Archangium violaceum: one gene and its partner. The protein of the gene in region 1 interacts with the protein of each later gene in a pairwise test. Links are inferred from orthologs where the notes say so. Each region holds a gene or a part of one and is shown on either strand. Other genes may lie near its edges. The genes, in order: selB and serC.

Region 1 (7,208 bases):
GGAGTCCTCGCCGTGGCCACGAAGCGGGCAACGCCCAAGGCACCGCCCACCAAGGCACCACCCAAGGGCGCGAAGGGAACGCCCTCCCAGAAGAAGCAGGTGGAGAAGCTCGTCTCCATCCCATCGGACGTGGTGCTCGCGCCCCAGGTGGAGGCGCCGCGTCACCTCACCGGGCGTGACCAGTCGCGCTCGAAGACGAGCATCCAGGAACTGTCCTGGGCGGAGTTCGACAGGGCGGTGCAGATGCTCGCGCGCACCATCAGCCTGTCCTACAAGCCCCAGGCCGTGGTGGGCGTGGCGCACGGGGGCGTGTTCGTGGGTGGGGCGCTGTCCAGCGCGCTCGGCTGCGACTTCTTTCCGGTACGCATCAGCCGCCGCAGCCGGGACAAGGGCGCGTCCAAGCCGAAGCTGACCGGGGAGATGCCGCGCGAGCTCAAGGGCAAGCGCGTGCTCATCGTGGATGACGTCGTCTCCAGCGGCGACACGCTGGAATTGGCCACCGCCCTGGCCCGGAAGGTGGGAGCCCGGGAGGTGAATACCGCGGCGCTGGTGGCCCGTCCGGGGGGCTTCGCCCCGAGCTTCTGCGCGCTGCCCACCGATGCCCTCGTCGTGTTCCCATGGGACTACGAAGCCGTCACCGAGGACGGGCGCTTCGACGTGGACCCGGACAAGGCGGGGGCCTAGTCGAGGGAGAACCGGGGGCGAGATGATCATTGGTACCGCTGGGCACATCGATCACGGCAAGACGTCACTGGTCAAGGCGCTCACCGGTATCGACACCGACAGGCTGAAGGAGGAGAAGCGTCGGGGAATCACTCTGGAGCTGGGCTTCGCGCACCTGGCGCTCGATGACGGCACGGTGGCGGGCGTGGTGGACGTGCCCGGGCACGAGCGCTTCGTCAAGGCGATGGTGGCGGGCGCTGGCGGGGTGGACCTGGCGGTGCTGGTGGTGGCCGCGGACGAGGGCGTGATGCCCCAGACGCGCGAGCACCTGGACATCTGCCGGTTGCTCGGCGTGAAGGCCGGCGTCATCGCCCTCACCAAGTCGGACCTGCTGGCGGAGCTGGGCGCCGAGTGGCGCGCGCTGGTGGAAGCGGACCTGGCCACGCTGGTGGGCGGCACCTTCCTGGAGGGCGCGCCGGTGGTCCCCGTCTCCTCGAGGACGGGGGAGGGGCTGCCCCAGCTGCGCGCCGCGCTCACCCGGGCCGCCCAGGGGCTGCCCTCGCGTCCCTCCGAGGGTCCGGCCTTCCTTCCCGTGGACAGGGCCTTCACCATCAAGGGGTTCGGCACGGTGGTGACGGGCACGCTGCTGTCCGGCACGTTGGCGGTGGAGGACGCCGTCTCCCTGCTGCCGGGCCTGCCGGGTCCCTTGCGCGTGCGAGGGCTGCAGATGCATGGCGAGCCGGTGCCGAAGGTGGCGGCGGGCCAGCGCACCGCCGTGAACCTGACGGGAGTGGAGCCCGAGGCCATCGCGCGCGGCATGGTGCTGGTGAAGGCCGGCGAGGTGCCCGAGACGTCCATGCTGGACGTGGAGTTGAGCCTGCTGCCCGCGGCCGAGGAGTCGCTTCCCCGGCGCCGCAAGCTGCTGCTGCACCTGGGCACCGCGCAGGTGGAGTGCACGGTGGCGTTGTTGGATTTGGAGAAGCTGGAGCCGGGTGAGACGGCGCTCGCGCAGCTGCGTCTCTCCGCGCCGATGGCGGCGCTGCCGGGCCAGCGCTTCATCCTCCGGGGCTCGCGCGCGCTGCCGGGCCGTGGCGCCACGCTGGCCGGTGGGCGCGTGCTGTCCATCACCCCACCGCGCCGCCGCAAGGGAGGTGCCGAGGTGGTGGCCCCTCTGCTGGAGGCGGGCCCGGAGGGGCAGGTGGCGTGGTTGCTGCGCCAGGCGGGCTACCGCGGTCTCACGCAACAGGAGCTCTTCGCCCGCTCGGCGCTGGTGCCCCGGGTGCTCTCCCGGGCGCTGGAGTTGCTCGGCGCGCGGGGCTCGGTGCTGCTGGTGGACCGGGAGCGGCGCCTCTACCTGTCGGGCGAGGTGTTCGAGGGGCTGCGGGCGCGTGCCCTGGCGCTGCTCGCGGCCTTCCACGAGCGCGAGCCGCTGCGGGAGGGCCTGTCGCGGGAGGAGCTGCGCCAGCGTCTTTCCAGCGAGCTGGACGCGCGCGTCTTCGCCCGGGTGGTGCAGTCGCTGACGGACGGAGGGAAGGTGGAGGTGGAGAAGGAGGTGGTTCGCCTCAAGGGGCGTGGCCGCACGCTGTCGCTGGACGAGGACGCGGCGCGCACCCGGCTGGTGGCGGATCTCTCCGCGGCGGGGCTCGCGCCTCCCACCCTCAACGAGCTGGCCGAGCGGCTGCGGTTGCCGGCCACCCGGGTGCAGGAGTTGCTCAAGGTGGCGGTGGCGGAGGGCAGGGTGGTCCGGGTGAGCGAGGAGCTCTTCTTCGACGTGGGGGCGCTGGCCGGGCTGAAGGAGCGGCTGGTTGCCCACCTTCGCGAGAAGAAGGAGATTTCCACCCAGGCCTTCAAGGAAATGGTCGGGCAGAGCCGGAAGTTCGTCATTCCCCTCTCGGAGTACTTCGACCGCGAGAAGGTGACGCTGCGGGTCGGAGAGAAGCGGGTGCTGCGGCGCGCATGATGACGAAGCGTTACAGCGAGTCGGCCCTGCGGGCCCTCGTCGAGTCCTTCGGTAACCCCATGTACGTGGCCCACGAGGGCCGGGTGCGTGTGGCGAACGAGGCCTACCTGGAGATGCTGGGGCTGGGTCGGGAGCAGGTGGAGGGCCGCTTCTTCCTGGACTTCGTTCGTCCGGAGGACCGGGCGCGCTTCGAGGTGCGCTACCGCCAACGCCAGGAGGGGACGCTGAAGGAGACGGGCCCCCAGCGCTACCTGCTGCCTCGGGTGGGCGGGGGGATGCTCGAGGTGGCGACCTACGTGCAGGAGGTGGAGCTGGAGGAGCGTGGCCGGGCCCAGCTCATCAACCTCCTGGTGCTGGGCGAGCGTCCGGCGGAGCTGGGGGTGGCCGAGCGCCTGGTGGAGACGTCCGCGGAGCTCGTCGCGGCGCGCTCGGAGGATGCGGTGCGGCGGGTGGCGCTGGCGGGCCTCGCGGGCGCCGGGCTCTCCGCGCGCTTCCTGGCGCGCGACGGGGAGCGTTTCATCGACCGGGACGGAGCGCCACCGCCGGAAGACGGGGAGCTGGGGCTGCGGGCGCTGTCCGAGGGCCGGCCCGTCTTCGGCGCCGTCCAGGGCCTGTCCACGCCCGTCTACCTCCCGTTGGGCACCACGCTGTCGGAGGTGCTGTGGGTGTCCGGGCCGGGGCTGTCTCCCTCGTACGGCTCGGTGCTGTCGCTCTTCGCCAAGGTGGTGGGAGCCGCCCTCACCGACGCGCGGCTGCTGGCGGACGTGGAGCGGGGCCGGTGGGAGATGGTGGCCGTGGCCGAGGCGGCGCGCTTCGTCGCCCAGCCGGAGCCTCCCTCTCCCGAGGACTTCCTCTCGCGTCTGGCCTCGTTGCTCGGCGCGGAGGCCGTGCTGCTGTACGCGCCCGAGTCGCCCGAGGGGGAGCTGGTCCTCACGGCGCAGGTGGGCCTGGACGGCGCGCTGAAGGACGTGCTCGCCGCGCAGCGGGGCGGCCTGTCGCCGTCCGTGATGGCGGCCCGGGGCGCGGTGCTCTCCAACGAGGCCGAGGAGCGCGCGCTGTTGGAGGCCACGGGCGGGCGCCTGGGCTGTGGCGTGGCGATCCGCCTGACGCATGGGGGCCATCCGCGAGGGTTCCTCCAGGTGCTGCGTCCGCCGGGGCGTCCCTTCGTCGGGGCGGACCTGCGGCTGCTGGGCACGTTGTCCGAGTTGCTGATGACGCTGTTGGATCAGCGGCGCCTGCGCATCGAGTCCGCCCGGCAGCTCTCCGACACGCGCCTGCTGTTGGACCTGGCCCGCACCACCACCGCCACGCTGGAGGTGGCCAGCATCCTGGACGTGGCCTCGGACTTCCTCGTCAAGCTGCTGGATGTCTCCAACTGCTTCATCCTGCTGCACGACGAGCACGCGGGCGTCCTGCGCGGCGCCGCCGCCTCCGTCACCCACCGCGACTTCTTCCGCGGCGTGGTGATTCCGGTGGACGATCCCATCAGCATCGCCGCGCGCGTGGCCCGCGAGCGACGGCCCGTCGCCATTCCGGACCTGTCGAAGGTCGCGGAGATGCAGGACCGGGAGCTCGTCCGCCGCTTCGAGGAAAAGGCCCTGCTGGGCCTGCCGCTCACCTCGCGCGAGGAGCTCATCGGCGTGGTGCTGCTGGACGACACCCGCCGGCCGCGCGCCTTCACCCCCGCCTTCGTCGAGCTGGCCGAGGCCACGTGTGGGCAGATTGCCCTGGCCATCGCCAACGCCCGCCTCTACGAGTCGCTCTGGGCCTCCTACGCGGAGCTGGCCGCGGCCCGCGCGGAGATGGTCAAGCGCGAGCGCCTGGCCGCGCTCGGCGAGCTGTCCGCCATCGTCGCCCACGAGGTGCGCAATCCCCTGGGCGTCATCTTCAACGCGGTGGCCTCGCTGCGCCGCATGCTCAAGCCCGACGGCGACGCGGCCATGCTGCTGGACATCCTCGCGGAGGAGAGTGACCGGCTCAACCGCATGGTGGGGGATCTGCTGGACTACACCCGCCCGCGCGAACCCATTCTGCAGCATGAGGACGTGCCCCGCGTGCTGCAGGACGCGGTGGATGCCGCGCAGGCCCAGCAGGGCGGCACCCTCCGTATCTCCCTGTCCGCCGAGGTGGAGCCGGACCTGCCCCGCGTGCCGTTGGACCGACGCCTCATCCGCCAGGCGCTCGTCAACGTGCTGGTCAACTCCATCCAGGCCATGCCACAGGGCGGGGTGGTGCAGGTGCGCGCCCGCCGCGAGGCCCAGGGGAGCAGGGACGTGCTGCGCATCGACGTGGCGGACCAGGGCTGCGGCATCCCCACCGAGCTCGTGCACCGGGTCTTCGAGCCCTTCTTCACCACCAAGGCCCAGGGCACGGGCCTGGGCCTCGCCGTGGTCAAGCGCATCATCGAGGAGCACCACGGGGAGATGACCCTGGAGAGTGCTCCGGGCCGTGGCACCACCTTCACCTTCCGTCTACCCCTCACCCAGCCGACGAGTCTGCCGTGAACGACGCATCCACTCCTCTCCCTCGCGGTCGCATCCTGGTCGTGGACGACCAGCGCAACATGCGAGCCACCACGGCGCTCCTCCTGCGTTCCGAGGGCTACTCCGTGTCCGAGTCCGCCAATGGCGAGGAAGCGCTCACGACCCTATCGGGCGGCGGCGTGGACCTGATGTTGACGGACCTGAAGATGGAGCCCATGGACGGGCTCACGCTCCTCAAGAAGGCCCTGGAGGTGGCGCCTCGCCTGCAGGTCATCATGATGACGGCCTTCGGCTCCATCGAGAGCGCGGTGGAGGCCATGCGCCAGGGGGCGTTCGACTACGTCACCAAGCCCTTCAAGGAGGGCGAGCTGCGCTACCGGGTGGAGCGCGCGCTGGAGCGGGCCCGGCTGCAGGCGACGGTGGACATGCTCGCCGGCGAATTCAACGAGCGCCACGGCCTGAGCGCGCTGGTGGGTGGCAGTCCGGCCATGCGCGAGCTGACGTCGCGCCTGGTGCGCGTGGCGCAGAGCGACGCCACGGTGCTGGTGCAGGGCGAGAGCGGTACGGGCAAGGAGCTCGTCGCCCGCGCGGTGCACGCGCACAGCCGGCGCAAGGACAAGGCCTTCGTCCCCGTCAACTGCGCCGCCATCTCCGAGACGCTGCTGGAGAGCGAGCTGTTCGGCCACGCCAAGGGCGCCTTCACCGGCGCGGTGCGGGCCCGCCGCGGTCTCGTCGAGGAGGCGGACGGCGGCACCCTCTTCATCGACGAGGTGACGGAGACGACGCCCGCCTTCCAGTCCAAGCTGCTGCGCACGCTCCAGGACGGCGAGGTGCGGCGCGTGGGTGAGTCCACTCCCGTGAAGGTGGATGTGCGAATCGTCGCCGCCACCAACCGGGACATCGAGCTGGAGGTGCAGGAGAAGCGCTTCCGGCAGGATCTGTACTACCGGCTCAACGTGGTGACGTTGCGCGTGCCGCCCCTGCGCGAGCGCCTGGAGGACGTGCCGGCCCTGGCCAAGCACTTCCTCGAGCGCGCCAACGCGCGCAGCCCGAATCCCAAGCGCCTGTCGGCGGCGGCGGTGGAGCACCTGATGGGCTACAGCTTCCCCGGCAACGTGCGCGAGCTGGAGAACCTGGTGGAGCAGGCGGCGGCCCTGGCCGAGGGCGAGGAGCTGTTGCCCGAGGACTTCCCCCTGCGCCCCAGCGCTCGCGTGGCGGCCAGTGGCTCCCTGGGGGCTCCACCCGCTCCCTCCAACACCGACACCAGCACGCAGATACCCACACTGGCCGAAGCGGTGGAGGAGGCCGAGCGTCGGGCGATTGCCCAGGCCCTGGAGCGGCACGGCATGGACCTGGGCCGCGTCGCCGAGGAGCTGGGCGTTTCCTCGACCACGCTGTGGCGGAAGATGAAGCGTCTCAACCTCCGTCCGCTCGGGGGCGAGCACCGGGACTGAGGTTGTACGGGGGCTGTCGATTGAGGAACACCCCGCCAGGAATGCAATGTGGATTCAGCCGTGAAAAGCAGAAGCGCCTGAAATGATTGCGGATTTTCACATCTGCAAGGAGATTGCAGGGCTGCAATGCACGGATGAGCGGCCCCCGGGGGCACCCGAATGCTAAGTGCCTGAATTTACTGCTCTCTGAGACTCGTGGCGCGGTGGCATGGGGAGTGCTAAGGCTTACACCCGGAGCGCATCGACGTGGCGATGAAGGCGGTTCCCCCCCACCCCTTCAGCGCCTCCGGTGAGCTTAATTTAGAAGAACCCGCGGCCCGGTCCCTTCCTGAGGGTACCGGGCCGCCTTCTTTTTGGGCCCTGGGTTTCGCCAGCTTCCGCTGTGGCTGGAGAATGCGGCGGTTTGCAGATCTGCAAGCGGATTTCAATGCTGCAATGCAGGGCTGAAACCGTGAGGAGGGCGCCGGGAGCCAAGTGCCCGGAAACACGAGGCAATTGGGGCGAGGGTGGGCTGGCATGGCGAGTGCTAAAGCATGGAGTCGGAGCACGTCGAAGTGAGGCTGAAGGAGGTTCCCCCCCACCGCCTTCAGCACTTCCGGTGAGCTTCCTGAGAAGAACCCGAGGCCCGGTCCCCTTTCTGAGGGTACC
Region 2 (15,159 bases), 2.3 Mb from region 1 along the record:
CGCGCAGCTCCCGGAGACCTCCCGTGCGCTGGATTGGGTGGAGATCATCCCCGAGAACTTCCTCACGCTCGGAGGCCGACCCCAGCGCGTGCTGGATGCGTGCACCGAGCGCTGGCCGGTGTTGCCCCACGGGGTGGCGCTGAACATTGGCGGACCGGAGCCGCTGGACGAGGACTACCTCTCGCGGTTGAAGGCGCTGGTGGAGCGGGTGGACGCGCCCTTCTTCTCGGATCACCTCTGCTACACGCGGCTGGGCGGGGCGTACCTCTATGATCTGCTGCCGCTGCCCTTCTCGGAGGAGGCGGTGGAGCACGTGGTGTCGCGGGTGCGCGAGGTGAAGGAGCGGGTGGGCCGGCCCTTCCTGCTGGAGAACCCGAGCTACTACGCGCGCATGCCGGGGGGCACCCTGGACGAGGCGACCTTCCTGAGGCACGTGGTGGAGCAGGCGGACTGCGGCCTGCTGCTGGACGTGAACAACGTCTACGTGAACGCGCTCAACCACGGGTATGATCCGCGGGCCTTCGTGGACGCGCTGCCGCTGGAGCGGGTGGTGCAGATCCACCTGGCGGGGCACGAGCGCCTGCCAGAAGTCATCCTCGACACGCACGGGGCGGCGGTCTGCGACGACGTGTGGTCGCTGTACCGCTACGTGCTGGAGCGCACGGGGCCGGTGTCGACGCTCATCGAGTGGGACCAGGACATCCCCTCGCTGGACGCCGTGTTGGACGAGGCGGACCGGGCCCGTGCGGTGCTGGCGGAGGTGACGCGATGAAACCGGGGCTGCGCGGCTTCTTCGATTCGATGACGGAGTTCTTCACCACGCCGGGCCCGGACGCGTTGGAGCGGTTGTACGCGGCGCACCCGGGCTGGGACGCGCCGCGCTCGCGCGTGGAGCTCTACGGCCGGATGGTGCGCCACCACGGCAGGGCCACGCTGGAGAAGCTCTACCCGCTGACGCGCGCGAGCGTGGACGAGGCGGGGTGGGTGGAGCTGGCGCGGGCCTACGAGGCGTCGAGGCCCTCGCGGCCCTTCGAGATGAACCACCTGGGCGAGGGCTTCCCGGGCTTCCTCGCGGACGAGGCGGAGCGGCGTGGCCTGCCGGACTTCCTGCCCGCGCTGGCGCGCTTCGAGTGGGCGGACTTCGCGGTGTACACGTCGATGGAGCCGGTGCCGGAGAAGGTGGAGCGGCTGACGGTGAACCCGACGCTGGTGGCCCTGGAGCACCCCTTCCAACTCTGCGCGTACGTGCGGGCGAAGGGGCGGGGACGGCCGGAGCCGGGACAGGAGATGGCGCTGCTGTGGCGGCACCCGGAGCGACTGGTGACGATGTACCTGGCCGCGAGCGACCGCTCCCTGCTGGCGTTGAAGATGGCGGTGGAGGGGCTGACGCCGGCCCAGGTGGCGGCGGCGACGGGGGTGGCCGAGGCCGACATCCGCGCCGCCGTGGAGGCCTGCGTGTCGGACGGCCTCGTCCTGTCACCGTGAAGCTTCACCGGGCGGAGGAGCCCGCCCGGTGGGGGGCGGCTCCGGCGGACACCGGAGCCGCCGGAGTGGCTGACGCTACTTCAGGATGAGCTGGCAGGTGTCGCCGCCCGTGCCGGCGACGCACGCCAGGCCCGCGCAGCACGCGGCGGCGCCACACGCCTGACCTTCGCTCGCGCATGGCGGCTTGCAGGAGCAGTTGTTGCCCTCGCAGTCGCCACCGGTGGTGTCATCCAGGCAGAGCAGGCCGTCGCAGCAGGGCGCGGCGGTCGAGCACTTCTCCTGCACCTTCGCGCACTGGGGGATGGCATTGCACACGCAGGCACCGTCCTCCTCGCAGGGGATGGGCGGATCCTGGTTGAGCTGCACGCACTGCAGACCGTTGCAGCAGGTGGCGCCCGCCGTGCCGCCGCACCCCTCGCCCACGGTGGAGCACCCGTCGCTCACGAAGTACTGGGCCCACTGGGCGATATGGTTGGAGGTGGTGATGTCCTGGAAGGGCAGGGCGAAGGCGGGGAAGGAGGGATCCTCTCCCGCGTTGACCTTGTCCGGGTCCACCGCCGCCATCCACACCAGGGTGCTCTTGTCGTTTTCGGACGCATCACGGGAGGGAGGGGGCGGGGAGCGCAGGCCGTAGAAGCGGGAGGAGGAGAACGTCACCCACATCAGCCGGCTCTTGTCATCCCCGAGGCCGCGCATCACGAAGGGGCTCCACTTCGGGTAGCTGTTGGTCAGCTTCGTCTCGGAGCCGTCCATCACGCCGCCCTGGTTGGCCTTCGTCAACTCCACCCGCATCGCGCCAGCCTGTAGCTTCGCGGCCCACAGCATGGCGGTCCTGTCGGTGTCCCCGTTGCAGGTGGAGTGCGCGTCGCCCGCGATCTCGCAGGTGGACTCGTTGAACACGAGGAAGGAGTTGTCGGGCGCGATGGCCGGGTAGTAACGGTGCTTGCCGGCCTGGGCTGGCACCACCTCCACCGGGGAACTCCAGCCGCTCGGCGTCCGGGTCACCATCTTGATGGCGCCCTTGAAGCCGCGCTGGTTCGACTCATGATGGCTCGGAGAGGTATAGGCGATCGTCTGGCCATCCGGGCTCCAGTCCGGGTGGGTCGCGGGGCTGGTCGAGTTACCCGTGCCAGGAATCGACTCCTCGTAGGCTCCGGTATCTCCGTTGAAGATACGCAGGCCGTAGTCGGTGGCGCCTCTGTTGCCGAAGACGCCGACGAACTTGCTGCCATCCGGGTTCCATGACTCGAAGGTGCTCTGCTTCCCGGGACCCAGGGTCGCCTTGCTGTCCTCTTTGAAGGTCGCCAGGTCCACCAGGGCGAGCCGGCCGTCATCCTGGTCGTTGACCTCGGCCACCAGCTTCTTGCCATTGCGGCTCAGGGCATGACAGCCCACGCAGTTCACGCCGGGGTCGATGTCGTCCTTCAGCAGGATCGGCGAGGCTTCCTGGGCGCCGGTACCAGCGAAGTCATAGCGCATCACGCCGGTGGCAGTCTCCTTGGTGGTCCAGTAGTAGAGCGCGCCCTTGAGCTCGTCGGGGGCGAACTGGATGGCGATGGGATTGGAGACGCCCACCTTGTCGTCGCCCGAGTCGGTCGTGGAGCGCACGATGAGCTTCACCGGCTGTTTACCGCGATTGCTCTCGGCCAGGAACGTCCACACATTCGCCGCGGGCGTGTAGATGCAGCCGCGGCTCACGCCAGTGGGCAGCGCGAGGCCCTCTGGCAGATAGCAGCGCAGGTACACGCGCACGTCGGTGATGCTGTTGGAGAATGCGAGCTCGAACAACGTGGTGGAGGCGTTGTTCGGCTTGATGTGGATCTCCAACTGCCCCAGGTTGGGCGGCACCAGGACGCCGTTGTTGGGGTAGACGATCTCCGGCTTGTACGAGGTGTCCACCGTCCCGCCGAACTTCGAGCCCGGATCCGCGGGCACCGGAGGCAGGCCCGAGGAGGGCGGCGGAGTGTCCGACACCTTCTGATCGAGCTTCACCGTGATGGGCGTGGAGGCGGACATGGTGCCCACCCGGGCCCGCACGATGCTGGTTCCGCCGACGTCAGCGCTCGAGGTGAAGCTCGTTCCGCCGCCGAAGCTTCCCAGCCGCGTATCGTCGATGGTGAAGGAGGCCTGGCCCGACATGTCCTCCGTGTGACCGTCGGTGAAGGTGCCGATGACCTTGAAGTTCTGGACGACCCCCGTACTCCCGGAGACGACGAGGACCGGGTTGGCCGGCTCGATCGTCAACGCGCCCAGCGTGGCGTTACCGCCACCGGGGATACCGCCATCGTTTCCTCCTCCGGGCCCATTATTTCCGCAAGAGGAACAACCAGACAGCGCGGTCGCTGTCATCAGGACGCCGAGTAGCCAGATTTTCTTCCACATGGCCGCTGAGCGTAACGCCATTTCCGACATCTGGCGCGGGCGTTCGTGGGGTATGCCCTAAAGGGCATTCATCCCCACCGAAAGCTTGAAACGCGGTTACACCGAGCGGGCGAGGGCCGCGAGTTCTCGCCAATTCTCAACGAAGGAACTGTCGCCTGTCGTGCGATCGGCCAGGCGGCGAGCGGAAGGATTCACGGCGCCGGGTTCGGGCGGCAGAGGGCGCCTGCCTCCGAGGGCGTACAGGCGAAGCCTTCCGGGCACTCGGTATTCGCGGTGCAGCGATAGGTGCAGGTCTTCTCGACGCACAGGCCCTGCGTGATGCCGCGAGCGCGGCAGCTCTCGTCGCCGCCACACGGCGCGCCCATGTGCTGGTACGCGGTGCAGCCGGCGAGCTGGGCCGGTGCGGGCAGGCACCGTCCCTCCTGGCAGGTGAATCCCTGGGAGCACCCCACCCTGGCATCACACCGCGCGACACAGGCCGCGCTCCCCTCGGGAAGCACCTCGCAGCTCGCACCGGTACGGCACTTCCAGTCTCCATCACATGGGGCGCACGGCGCGCCGGGGCCCTCGCACCGCTCGTTCCGGCAGGTGAGCCCCGGGGCGCACTGGTCATTCGAGAGGCATTCCACGCAGCGGCCATCCGAGAGGCAGTAGCTGCCGCGCTCGCAGCCGGCGACGGCGCAATCGGGGTCGTCGAGGTCCTCGTCCTTCTTGGAGAGCTCGATCTTCACCTTCTTGACCTCGCGCTCTTCCACGCAGGCCTCCGTCTGGTCCACCCGGAAGCCGGAGACGGACGTCTCCAGGAGGTAGCAACCCGCGGGGAGCGGACCCACGCGCAGAACCCCGTCGTCCGCGAGCTCCAGTTGCTCGAAGGGCGTGCCCGTCACGGACACCCGCCCGCCGGCCACTCCCAGGCGCGAGGGCGCCTTCACCTGGAGATTCAGGAAGCCGGCCTCTCGCGGCTCCACGTCCTCCAGTCGCGCCGAGCCGCCTCCGGGCACCACCACCGGCAGACGCACCGCCTTGCTCTGGGTGGCCACGATGAAGAGTTCCTTCGGACCGGCCGGCACACGCTTCAGCAGGAATCTCCCGTCCGCTTCCACGGTGCAGCTCACGCCCGGGTTGCCCACCAGCGAGACCCGAGCCACATTCGGGTCGGCCTCGGTGAGGCGGCCGCGCACGTTCCCCGTGCGGAAGGGAGTGTTGTCGAAGCCCCCGCACGCGCTCGCCACGAGGGCGAGCGCCATCAGCACGCTGTAGAAGCTCTGGCGCATCAGAAGCGATACCCCACGCCGGCCCATCCGCCGGTGAAACCCACGGCCTGTCCCTGTCCGTCCACCACCACGTACGTCACCATCATCTGCAGCTGGGAGCTCAGCTCCAGCCGCTCGCCCAGCCGCCACACCACGCCGCCCACCACGCCCGGGCTGAAGGTGAAGTACTGCTGTGCCCCGGTGAAGACCTCCGTCTGGAAGGACCTCTGGAGGAACAGCGCGGCCACACGAGGACCCGCGTAGAGCGACAGGCGTTCCCACCGCCACGTGTAGGGCACCGCGGCCCCCAGTGACAGCGAGGTGTAGAGGAAGGGCACCTGGGAGTCGGGCCCCAGGTCGAGGCTTCGCCGGCCCCGGCCTCCGCTCACGTCGAAGATGAGGCTCAGGTCCGGAAGGGGACGCTCCTCCAGGCGCAGCACCAGCGCCAGCTCCGGCGAGGCGGGCAGCAGCTCGGCGCGGCTTCGTGCGTCCACGAAGGAGAACATGCCGCCCATGAGCGCCAGCGAGCGGCGCGGAAAGGCCTGGGACAGCAGCCGCTCCAGCGGCAGCCGCTCGCCCTCGGCGATGTCCACCACCTCCCGGATGAGGATGCCGTCGCCCTTGGTGAGCTCCACGGTGCGGCGGCCGGGTGTCACGGCGGTGCCTCCGGGCAGCTCCGTGCGCGTCTCCCCATCCACCTTCAGGGTGAAGCCGTCCAGCCGGGGATGGTACGAGAAGAGCTCCGGGCGGCCCGTCCGGTCGATGCGGCCGGAGAGCACCACGGGATCCGCGCCCACCTCCAGGATCTCCGCCGAGGGCCGTTGCCTTCCCTCGGTGAAGGCATAGGTGTGGCGGCGCGCGTAGTCATGGGCCTCGGTGGCGGTGACGGCCCCGTCGATGTTGCGATCCGCGGCGCCGTTGAGCCCGTCGATGAGGAAGTGGGTGTAGATGTCGTTCTTCAGTCCCTCGTCCTCGCGGGCCGTCTCGCCCCAGTCGCACGCGGCGAACACCATGGAGGCGCGGCTCGACTCCTCGAGGGGGCGCGCGTAGAAGCCCGACTTGATGCCGGTCAGCTCGGCTTCCAGCTCGCGGGGAAGCAGCGACTTGCCACTGCCGCTGTGACAGGTGGCGAGCACCATCAGCCGGCGGCGCGAGGGCAGCTGGTCGAACTCGGACTTCAGCGCGTCCATGGACAGCGCCGTCTGGGGGATGGCCCGGTATGCGGCGTCCGTGGTGACCATGTAGCGCTTGAGCTCGCCCCTGCTGTCGCGGGCCAGCGTGCCGTGCGCGGAGAAGTACACCACCACCACGTCATCCGGCCGCGAGGCCTCCCGTCGCAACTGGCGGAGCGCGCCGAGGATGGAGGCCCGTGTCGTCTCCTCCGGGCGGGTGAGGACACGCACCTGATCGAAGTGGCCGCGCGCCGGATCCCTCAACGCCGCGGCCAGGTCCTCCGCGTCCTTGCCGGAGTAGCGCAGGTCGCGCCACTGCGTGTCCTGGAATTGCGACACGCCCACCAACAGGGCCAGTCGCCGCGGTGCGTAGGCATTGGAGAGCGCGGTCTCGTCCACCTTCACGGACACGAGCCCGCCCTTGTCGCCCTTCTCGAACGAGCCCGGACCCGCGCAGGCCGCGAGCACCGCCAACAGCGTGATGACGAATCGCCTCACTATGGGCGGAGATTCTGCCCTTTACCGCCGCCAACGTGGAGGTCGAACCGGTTGACGGCCAGGATGGAACGCTCCTCCATGTCGCCTCGGGTGAGTGCTTCGCGTACCTCTTCGGGTGGGAGCGCCTGATCCGAGGGGAAACCGATCAACCACAAGGTGAGCGGCCCGGACTCGCCCTCCAGGCTGATGCCCACCAGGCCCTGGGGGCCCTCCAGCTCGTGCGTGCCGGCCTGGAGCGGGAAGCGGCCGAGCAACTCGGGCTCCGCGCCACCGCGCTGCTGGAAGAGGAGGGCCTCGCCGACCTCGGTGGCGTGGTAGCGCAGCACCAGCACGTCCTGCTGCGAGGCGGTGGCGCCCGGATCCATCCGGTGCAGCGCTCCGCTCGGCTCGCGGGCCACCACGGACAACTCCAGGGCGAGCCGACTCACGCCCTTCACTCCGTTCCAGTCGCTCGCCCGCTGCCCATGCGGCTGGGCCTGGGAGCGGGTGAGGACGACGAGCCCCGCGAGGCCGGCCGCCAGCGCCGCCGCCGCCGCCGCCTTGAGCCAGGGCTGGGTGGGACCGCGCAGGCCGCGACGGACACGGGCGAAACCCACCTCGTCCAGACGGGGCTCCTCCTGCCTGGCCGGCGCGAGGTGGAGCAGCAGGGCGTCCACCTGGCCGTCGAGCAGCCCGGGGCCGGGTGTCTTCGCGAGGAAGTCCATGCAGGCCTCGCACGGATGGGAGAGGTGCTCGCGGAAGTACGCCACCGATTCCGGCTCACCGGCCGTCAGGGCTCGCAGGGCTTCGGCATCCAGGTGTCTCATCCGTCTCACTCCCAGCGTCCGGCGAGCACGCGCCGGAGCAGCTCCTGCTTGATTCGGGCCCGGAAGCGCTCCAGGCGCATCGTCACGGCGCTCTTGCCCACCCCAAGCCTCTCGGCGATCTCCCGGGCGGACAGCTGGCCATCCACATAGAAGAGGTAGACCGTCTTCTTCTCTTCACCCTCGGGCAGCTCGTCGATGAGCTGGCGCACCACGGCCATGTCCCGCTCCAGCTGGAGGGCCTCGGGCACCACGGAGACCGTCTCGGGCTGGGGATCGGAGATCTCCTCGTCCATCCGGCGCGTCTGGCCCTTGCGCTCCAGCCGGGTGCGGGCCCGGTTGCGAGCGATGGACAGCAGCCAGGCCTCGAAGGCCGCCGGCTCCTTGAGCCGGGGAAGCGCCTTGAACGCGCGTACGTAGGTCTCCTGGATCACGTCTTCCACCTCGTCCGGGTCTAGCGGGGCGAAACTGGACGTCAACCGGGCCACCAGGGGCCGGGTGCGTCGGTAGAGCTCGCTGAATGCAGGCGCTTCCCCCCGTGCCGCCCGTACCACCCACTCTCTCAGTTCCCGAGAGGAACCCACCTGGCTCATGGACCCTCCGGAAGGACGAATGGCCACACGCTGGCCGGTGGACGGACGCCGCGCTTCCTGCTTCCCCCGAGGGAAGCGTGGGGCAGAATGGCCGCGCGGTTGTTCACTTTCGTGAGGTCACAACCATGCGCGTCATCAATTTCAACCCCGGCCCGGCCGGCCTGCCCCTGCCCGCACTCGAGCGCGCACGGGACGAGCTGCTCGACTTCCAGGGCTCGGGCATGTCTGTCATGGAGCACAGCCATCGGGGCAAGGAGTACGACGCCGTCCACTCCGAGACCATCTCCCTGCTCACCGAGCTGTTGGGCATCCCGGATACCCACCAGGTGCTCTTCCTCACGGGCGGGGCCTCGCAGCAGTTCGCCCAGGTGCCCATGAACTTCCTGCCCCCGGGCGCCAGCGCGGACTACCTGATGACGGGGGTCTGGAGCGAGAAGGCCTACGCGGAGGCCCAGTACCTGGGCAAGGTGCGCATCGCCGGCACCACGGTCCTGCCGGACAAGCGCTACGAGCGGATTCCCCGCCAGGACGAGCTGACGGTGGACCCGAAGGCGGCCTACGTCCACATGACGAGCAACAACACCATCTACGGCACCCAGTGGCACCGCTGGCCCGAGGTGGGGGACGTGCCGCTGGTGGCGGACATGAGCTCGGACTTCATGTGGAAGCCGATGGACGTGAGCCGCTTCGCCTTCATCTACGCGGGCGCGCAGAAGAACCTGGGCCCCTCGGGCGTACTGATAGCGGTGGCCCGCGGGGACTTCATCGCCCGCGGCCGCAAGGACATTCCGAAGATCTTCCGCTACTCGACCCACGCGGAAAACAACTCGCTCTACAACACGCCGCCGACCTTGGCCATCTACCTGTGCCGGAACGTGCTGGCGTGGATGAAGCAGGTGGGAGGACTCGGACAGCTGGAGAAGTGGAACCGGGAGAAGGGCGAGCTGCTCTACGGGGCGCTCGACAAGCACGCGGGCTTCTACCATGCGCCGGTGGAGAAGGAGTCGCGCTCGTACATGAACGTGGTCTTCAAGCTGCCCACCCCGGAGCTGGACGAGCGGTTCGTGGCCGAGGCGAAGAAGGCGGGCATGGTGGGCCTCAAGGGGCACCGGAGCGCCGGTGGCATCCGGGTGTCCACCTACAACGCGGTGACGGTGGACAACGTGCGGACGCTGGTGTCCTTCATGGAGGAGTTCATCCGCAAGAACGGATAGGGCGCCGCTGACGCGCGGCGCCATCCTTCCACCTGTCGACGGCGGGGCGTTCGATTGACTAGACCTGGGGGCCTTCCCTTCCAGGAGGAGTCATGAAGAACGCCACGCTGTGCGCTGTCGTGATGGCCGTCGTGCTCGCGCTGCCCGCCGCCGCCAAGGAGGTGTCGGGAGCGCAGTTCCCCGACGCGGTGACGGTCGAGGGCAAGGAGTTGAAGCTCAACGGTGCGGGCCTGCGCAAGAAGCTCGTCTTCAACGTGTACGCGGCCGGCCTGTACCTGCAGAACCCGTCGCGGAGCTCCCAGCAGGTCATCGAGTCGGATCAGCTCAAGCGCGTGCGGCTGTCCATGCTGCGCGATCTGGACAAGAAGACGATCACCGAGGCCATCGTGGATGGCTTCAAGAAGAACGCGAAGGACAAGCTGCCGGCGCTGCAGCAGCGGCTGGACACGTTCACCGCGGCGATCCCCGATCTGAAGAAGGGCGACGAGCTGGTGCTGACGTACGTGCCCGGCAAGGGGACCACCATCGAGAGCAAGGCGGGGCAGAAGATCTCTGTGGAGGGCAAGGACTTCTCGGACGCGCTCTTCTCGGTGTGGCTGGGGAAGAGCCCGGTCGACGACAGCCTCAAGGACGGGATGCTGGGCAAGGAGTAATCGCCTGGGAGTGGAGCCCCCATCCCTCTTCCCCTGAGGGAGGGATGGCCCTCTCTTCCGGCGGGGGGTCAGGCCCGCGCGTTGTCTGCGTCAGCCTCTGGCCGTTCAGTGGTGTGTGAATTCATCAACGCACCTGTGTCATGGGAAGTGGACGGTGCTGCGGAGTGGCACCCCGAACTCCACCCATGACGCCACGAGCCAGTCCTTATTCCTGACCCGGGTGGGCGGCTACTCGGGCGGCGGCATCTACATGCTGGCCAGGACCCCGCTCGAGACGCGCAAGTGGGAGGCCTCGTTCCGTTATCGGATCGGTGGCCGGTACCAGGGTGGGGCGGACGGACTCGCCTTCCTCTTCTACAAGAAGGGGGGGTACACGCCTGCCGGTGGTGGTTTCCTGGGCTTCAACCCGGCCTACGTGAGCCAGCCGGGCTACGGCATCGTCATCGACAATTACTTCAACCCGGATTGGGATCCCTCGGCCAGCTACATCGGGCTGATCGCCAACAGCACCCACTCGTTCGCGAACAAGCTCGCCTACGTGAACGATCCCCGGACCGAGGACTCCCTGTGGCACTCCAGGCGGGTGCGCTTCATGGACGGCACCGTGTCCGTGTACCTCGACGGGAGCCTGCTCTTCAGCCACGAGATGGCCGCGCCGGACTACACCTATGACGGCGTCGGGTTTTCCTCCGGCATCGGCCTGGACCAGAACTACCACCAGATCGATGACTTCGTGCTGACGGACCTCGAGGAGCCGTCGCCGCCGCCAGTGCCCGTCTGGAACCCCACCGGCAGGATGAACCTGGAGCGAGGGCTTCATACGTCCACGCTCCTGCGAGGAGGCAAGGTGCTCGTCGTCGGCGGATTCAACAACGCGGCCGAGCTGTATGACCCGGCCAGCGGCACCTGGAGCTTCACGGGCTCGGCTTCGAGGTCGCGTCTCCTGCCCACCGCCACCGCGCTGAAGGACGGCCGGGTGCTCATCACGGGCGGCGAGAACGACGCGCACTCGCTGGAGACGACCGAGCTGTACGAGCCGGCCACCGGCTCGTGGAAGCCCGCCGCGAACCTGAGCACGGGCCGCCGCGACCACACCGCCACCCTGCTGAGCGATGGACGGGTGCTCGTCACGGGCGGATACAGTGACTGGTTCGGCATTCTCGCCTCGTCCGAGCTGTACGATCCGGCCACTCGTACCTGGGCGGATACCGCCAACCTGGGTGTGGTGCGCTATGACCACACGTCCACGCTGCTGGAGGACGGCCGTGTGCTGACGATGGGTGGCTTCAGCACGGTCGATTCGGCCTCCGCGGAGCTGTTCGGGCCTGGCGCCAGCGAATGAGCGACCCGGGATGACCGGGTCTCGTTCCATGTAGTGCGGCCGGCCTCCTCGGTATGTGTGGGGCCTCGACGGTCCGGTGCTCCGTCCCGGACGGGTGCATAGGGCCCTCGCATCCAGACGTTGCAGGGCGCCAGCCGCCGAGTAGGGTGCGGCCCGTTTCGACGCCCCACATGGAGAAATACTGGATGAGAAAGGCCTTGCTTGCCGCCTGCTGTCTCCTGGTATCCGCCTGCAAGACGGCGGAGCCGGCTCCCGCGCAGCCGCAGTCCGCGCCCACCCCGCAGCAGCCGGTGGCCGAGACGAAACCGCTGCCTTCCGGGCTGGACGCAGCGGCGCTCAACGAGCAGGCGAACCCCTGCGAGGACTTCTACGAGTACGCGTGCGGCAACTGGGTGAAGAGCGCGGAGATCCCCGCGGATCGCCCGCGCTGGTCGCGCGGCTTCGACACCATCTCGGCGCGCAACGAGGAGATTCTCCGGGACATCCTGGATGCTGCGTCCAAGGGCAAGGCCGCCGAGGGGACGCCCTACGCGCAGAAACTGGGGGACTTCTACGGCGCCTGCATGGACGAGGCTCAGCTCGAGGCGTCGCTGCCCGTGCTGAAGGCGCAGCTGGCGAAGCTGACGGCGGTGAAGAGCGCCAGGGACCTGGCCCAGGTGGTGGGCACACAGCACGCGCGGAGCGTGTTCCCGCTGTTCCGGTTCGGCTCCAACACCGATTTCAAGGACGCCACCCAGGTCATCGGTGAGGTGGATCAGGGCGGCATCGGTCTGCCGGACCGGGACTACTACCTGAAGGATGACGACAAGTCGAAGGCGCTGCGCGCGGCGTACGTGGAGCACATGAAGAACATCTTCGTGCTGCTGGGCGAGCAGCCCGAGCAGGCGGCGAAGAGCGCGGCGTCGGTAATGGAACTGGAGGCGGCGCTGGCGAAGGCCTCGCTGTCGCGCGTGGAGCGCCGCGAGCCGAAGAACCTCTACCACCGGCTGGAGCGCAAGGGCCTGAAGGCGACCGCGGCGACCTTCCCGTGGGACGTGTACTTCACGGCCGCGGGAGCCAAGGACGTGCAGGCGCTCAACGTCAGCCATCCGCCCTTCTTCGCCGAAGTGGACCGGTTGGTGAAGGCGACGAAGCCCGCGGCGTGGGGGCCGTACCTGACCTGGCACTACGTGACGGCGGTCATCCCGGCGCTGCCCAGGAGCTTCCAGGAGGAGCGCTTCCGCTTCACCGCGCAGAACCTGACGGGGGCGAAGGAGGACGTGCCGCGCTGGAAGAAGTGCGTGCGCTTCACCAACGGGGCGCTGGGCGAGGCACTGGCGCAGCCCTTCATCACGCGGACCTTCGGCGCGGATGGCAAGAAGACCACGCAGGACATGGTGGTGGAGATCGAGAAGGCCTTCGAGCGCAACCTGGACACGCTGACGTGGATGGACGCGCCCACGCGCGAGCAGGCGCTGGTGAAGGTGCGGAAGATCGTCAACAAGATTGGCTACCCGGACACGTGGCGGAACTACGACGCGCTGAATGTGGAGCGTGGCTCCTTCCTGAGCTCGTACCTGAACGCGGCGGAGTTCGAGCAGGCGCGGCAGCTGGCCAAGATTGGCCAGCCGGTGGACAAGACCGAGTGGCTGATGTCTCCGCCGACGGTGAACGCCTACTACAACCCGCCGTTCAACGAGATCGTCTTCCCGGCGGGAATCCTCCAGCCTCCGTTCTTCAACCGCGAGGCGACGGCGGCGGTGAACTTCGGGGCCATGGGGATGGTGGTGGGGCATGAGATCACCCACGGCTTCGACGACGAGGGCCGCCAGTACGACGCGGACGGCAACCTGCGCGACTGGTGGACGCAGGCCTCGGACAAGGCGTTCCGCGAGCGCGTGGCGTGCGTGAAGGAGCAGTACGACGGCTACACCGCGATTGACGAGCTGACGGTGAATGGGGCGCTGACGCTCGGCGAGAACGTGGCGGACCTGGGTGGCCTGAAGCTGGCGCACGCGGCGATGGAGACGTGGCTGGCGAGGGACCCGGAGGCGGCGAAGCAGGCGAACAGCTACCGGTTCACGCCGAGCCAGCAGTTCTTCCTGGGGTACGCGCAGTCGTGGTGCTCGAAGTACCGCGACGCGTTCGCGAGACAGATGGCGGTGGTGGATCCGCACTCGCCGCCGTACTGGCGGGTGAACGGGCCGGTGGTGAACCTGCCGGAGTTCCAGAAGGCCTTCCAGTGCAAGGAAGGCGCGAAGATGGTGCGCCCGGCCGCGCAGCGCTGCGAGGTCTGGTAGCGCTTCACGCGAGACCGCGGAACTGAAGACGAGGGCCGTGCCTGGAAACGGGCACGGCCCTCGTCCTTCGACCGCGATTAATAGTTGTAGCGGTAGACGTAGACGTTCGACACCGTGCCGTCGGACTCATGCCATGCGACAAGGGGTTCGCCGTTCTTGTCGAGACCCAGAGCCGGCCGGAAGCCAGAGGTGCTGGGACCCGTGACCGCGCTGAGCCTCGAACCCACTTGCTGCCAGGTGCTTCCGTTCCAGCGGCTCACCCAGATGGACTGCTCGGGAGAGGCGTAACCGCTCCAGGCGACCATGGGATTCCCGCTGTGATCCAAGACCAGAGAAGGATCCTTGTTCGATGTCGTACTGGCGTCGACCGTGGTGTTGAGCATCCGCCATGACGAGCTGTCCTGATGCCAGAATGCCGCGTGAACATGGCTCGTAGGTGTTTCGCCTTCTTCCCAGGCGATGAACGGTTGGCCGCTGCCGTCCACGGCAAGAGATGCTGAAACACATCCGTTCTTGGCCGGGCTTGTCACGGGAGCGCCCAGTTGAGCCCAGTTCGTGGCAGGTCCCTTTTTCAGAACGGGGATGGACTGGTATCCTTTTGAACCATCCGAATCGAGAACACGCAAAGCGAGGAACCAGTTTCCGGAGGCATCTGTGGCTAGAGTGGAGACCTTCGGTCGCGTATAGCCTTCTGGTAAGCTGCCCGAAAGCGATTCCCAGCTATTCGCAGTGGGCATCAAGCGGAAGAGTCCCCGCTCAAAGGTTCCCCCTGAAACCAGGGTCGCGGAGACGAGAAGGTTGCCGACACTATCAAATACAATGGATGCATTATCACCAGAGGTGGCTGAATCCAGGTTGAAAGAGGGTAGGGCATCCCAGGTTGTGCCAGTCCACCGCCGCCCATACAGGTTGTCGGATCCAGAGGGGGCCGTGAGTTCCTGCCACACCACGATGGGACGATTCGAAGCATCCAGGGTGAGCGCAGGCTTGTCGGCATGCGTACCCGTGTCCGCGACCGCACTCATCGCGGTTCCGAGGTCCTCCCACTTCGTGCCGGTCCATCGCCTGACGTAGATGTTCTTCGTGGCACCAGCGGACTCGGACCAGGCAATCACGGGGTTGCCATCCGTACCCACTTTCATGGCCACGTTTTCCGCGGGCGTGTTGTCTGTCACCGCGCTGATGGCTCCACCGAGCGGCAGCCAGGTGGGCACCGTGAAGTTCCAGGAGGACGAGGACACCAGCACGTTGCCCGCCAGATCCATCAGCGGAGCCGTGGTCGTGCCCAGGGTGATGGACACATCGGCGGGGAGTGACAGCGGCGCCGAGGGGCTGATGGTCAGCGTCTTTCCATCCGTCGACAACGAGAGCGTCTTGGCGATGTTCGATGCGCCCCCCGTATTCAACACCACGGAAGCGTCGGTCACGGACGACGCCTTCAGCGCCTCGTCGAAGCTTACCTGGATGGTGTCTCGGACCGAGACG

Evidence for each region.
Region 2: the proteins of selB (region 1) and serC interact in binary tests that used the Escherichia coli proteins (3 or more experiments, as listed by UniProt). The link is inferred for Archangium violaceum from one-to-one orthologs.

What each region holds. Positions count from the first base shown.
Region 1 is NZ_CP069338.1:5,528,723-5,535,930, forward strand. The notes cover bases 253-3,164. They hold selB (selenocysteine-specific translation elongation factor), read left to right. Parts: upstream 253-706; coding sequence 707-2,623; downstream 2,624-3,164. Other genes in these bases: JQX13_RS23695 (phosphoribosyltransferase), read left to right, coding at 253-684; JQX13_RS55505 (ATP-binding protein), read left to right, coding at 2,620-3,164. In the rest of the region: more of JQX13_RS23695, read left to right, coding at 13-252; more of JQX13_RS55505, read left to right, coding at 3,165-5,127; JQX13_RS23710 (sigma-54-dependent transcriptional regulator), read left to right, coding at 5,169-6,560. UniProt on the Escherichia coli protein: Translation factor necessary for the incorporation of selenocysteine into proteins. It probably replaces EF-Tu for the insertion of selenocysteine directed by the UGA codon. SelB binds GTP and GDP.
Region 2 is NZ_CP069338.1:7,828,166-7,843,324, forward strand. Bases 7,517-10,355 are described here. They hold serC (3-phosphoserine/phosphohydroxythreonine transaminase), read left to right. Parts: upstream 7,517-8,311; coding sequence 8,312-9,400; downstream 9,401-10,355. Other genes in these bases: JQX13_RS33635 (hypothetical protein), read right to left, coding at 7,517-7,596; JQX13_RS33640 (RNA polymerase sigma factor), read right to left, coding at 7,602-8,186; JQX13_RS33650 (chalcone isomerase family protein), read left to right, coding at 9,493-10,053; JQX13_RS33655 (kelch repeat-containing protein), read left to right, coding at 10,169-10,355. In the rest of the region: bufB (MNIO family bufferin maturase), read left to right, coding at 1-772; JQX13_RS33615 (DNA-binding domain-containing protein), read left to right, coding at 769-1,485; JQX13_RS33620 (TolB family protein), read right to left, coding at 1,561-3,867; JQX13_RS33625 (carboxypeptidase regulatory-like domain-containing protein), read right to left, coding at 4,059-5,141; JQX13_RS33630 (caspase family protein), read right to left, coding at 5,141-6,790; more of JQX13_RS33635, read right to left, coding at 6,790-7,516; more of JQX13_RS33655, read left to right, coding at 10,356-11,395; JQX13_RS33660 (M13 family metallopeptidase), read left to right, coding at 11,581-13,674; JQX13_RS33665 (Ig-like domain-containing protein), read right to left, coding at 13,752-15,159. UniProt on the Escherichia coli protein: Catalyzes the reversible conversion of 3-phosphohydroxypyruvate to phosphoserine and of 3-hydroxy-2-oxo-4-phosphonooxybutanoate to phosphohydroxythreonine. Is involved in both pyridoxine and serine biosynthesis.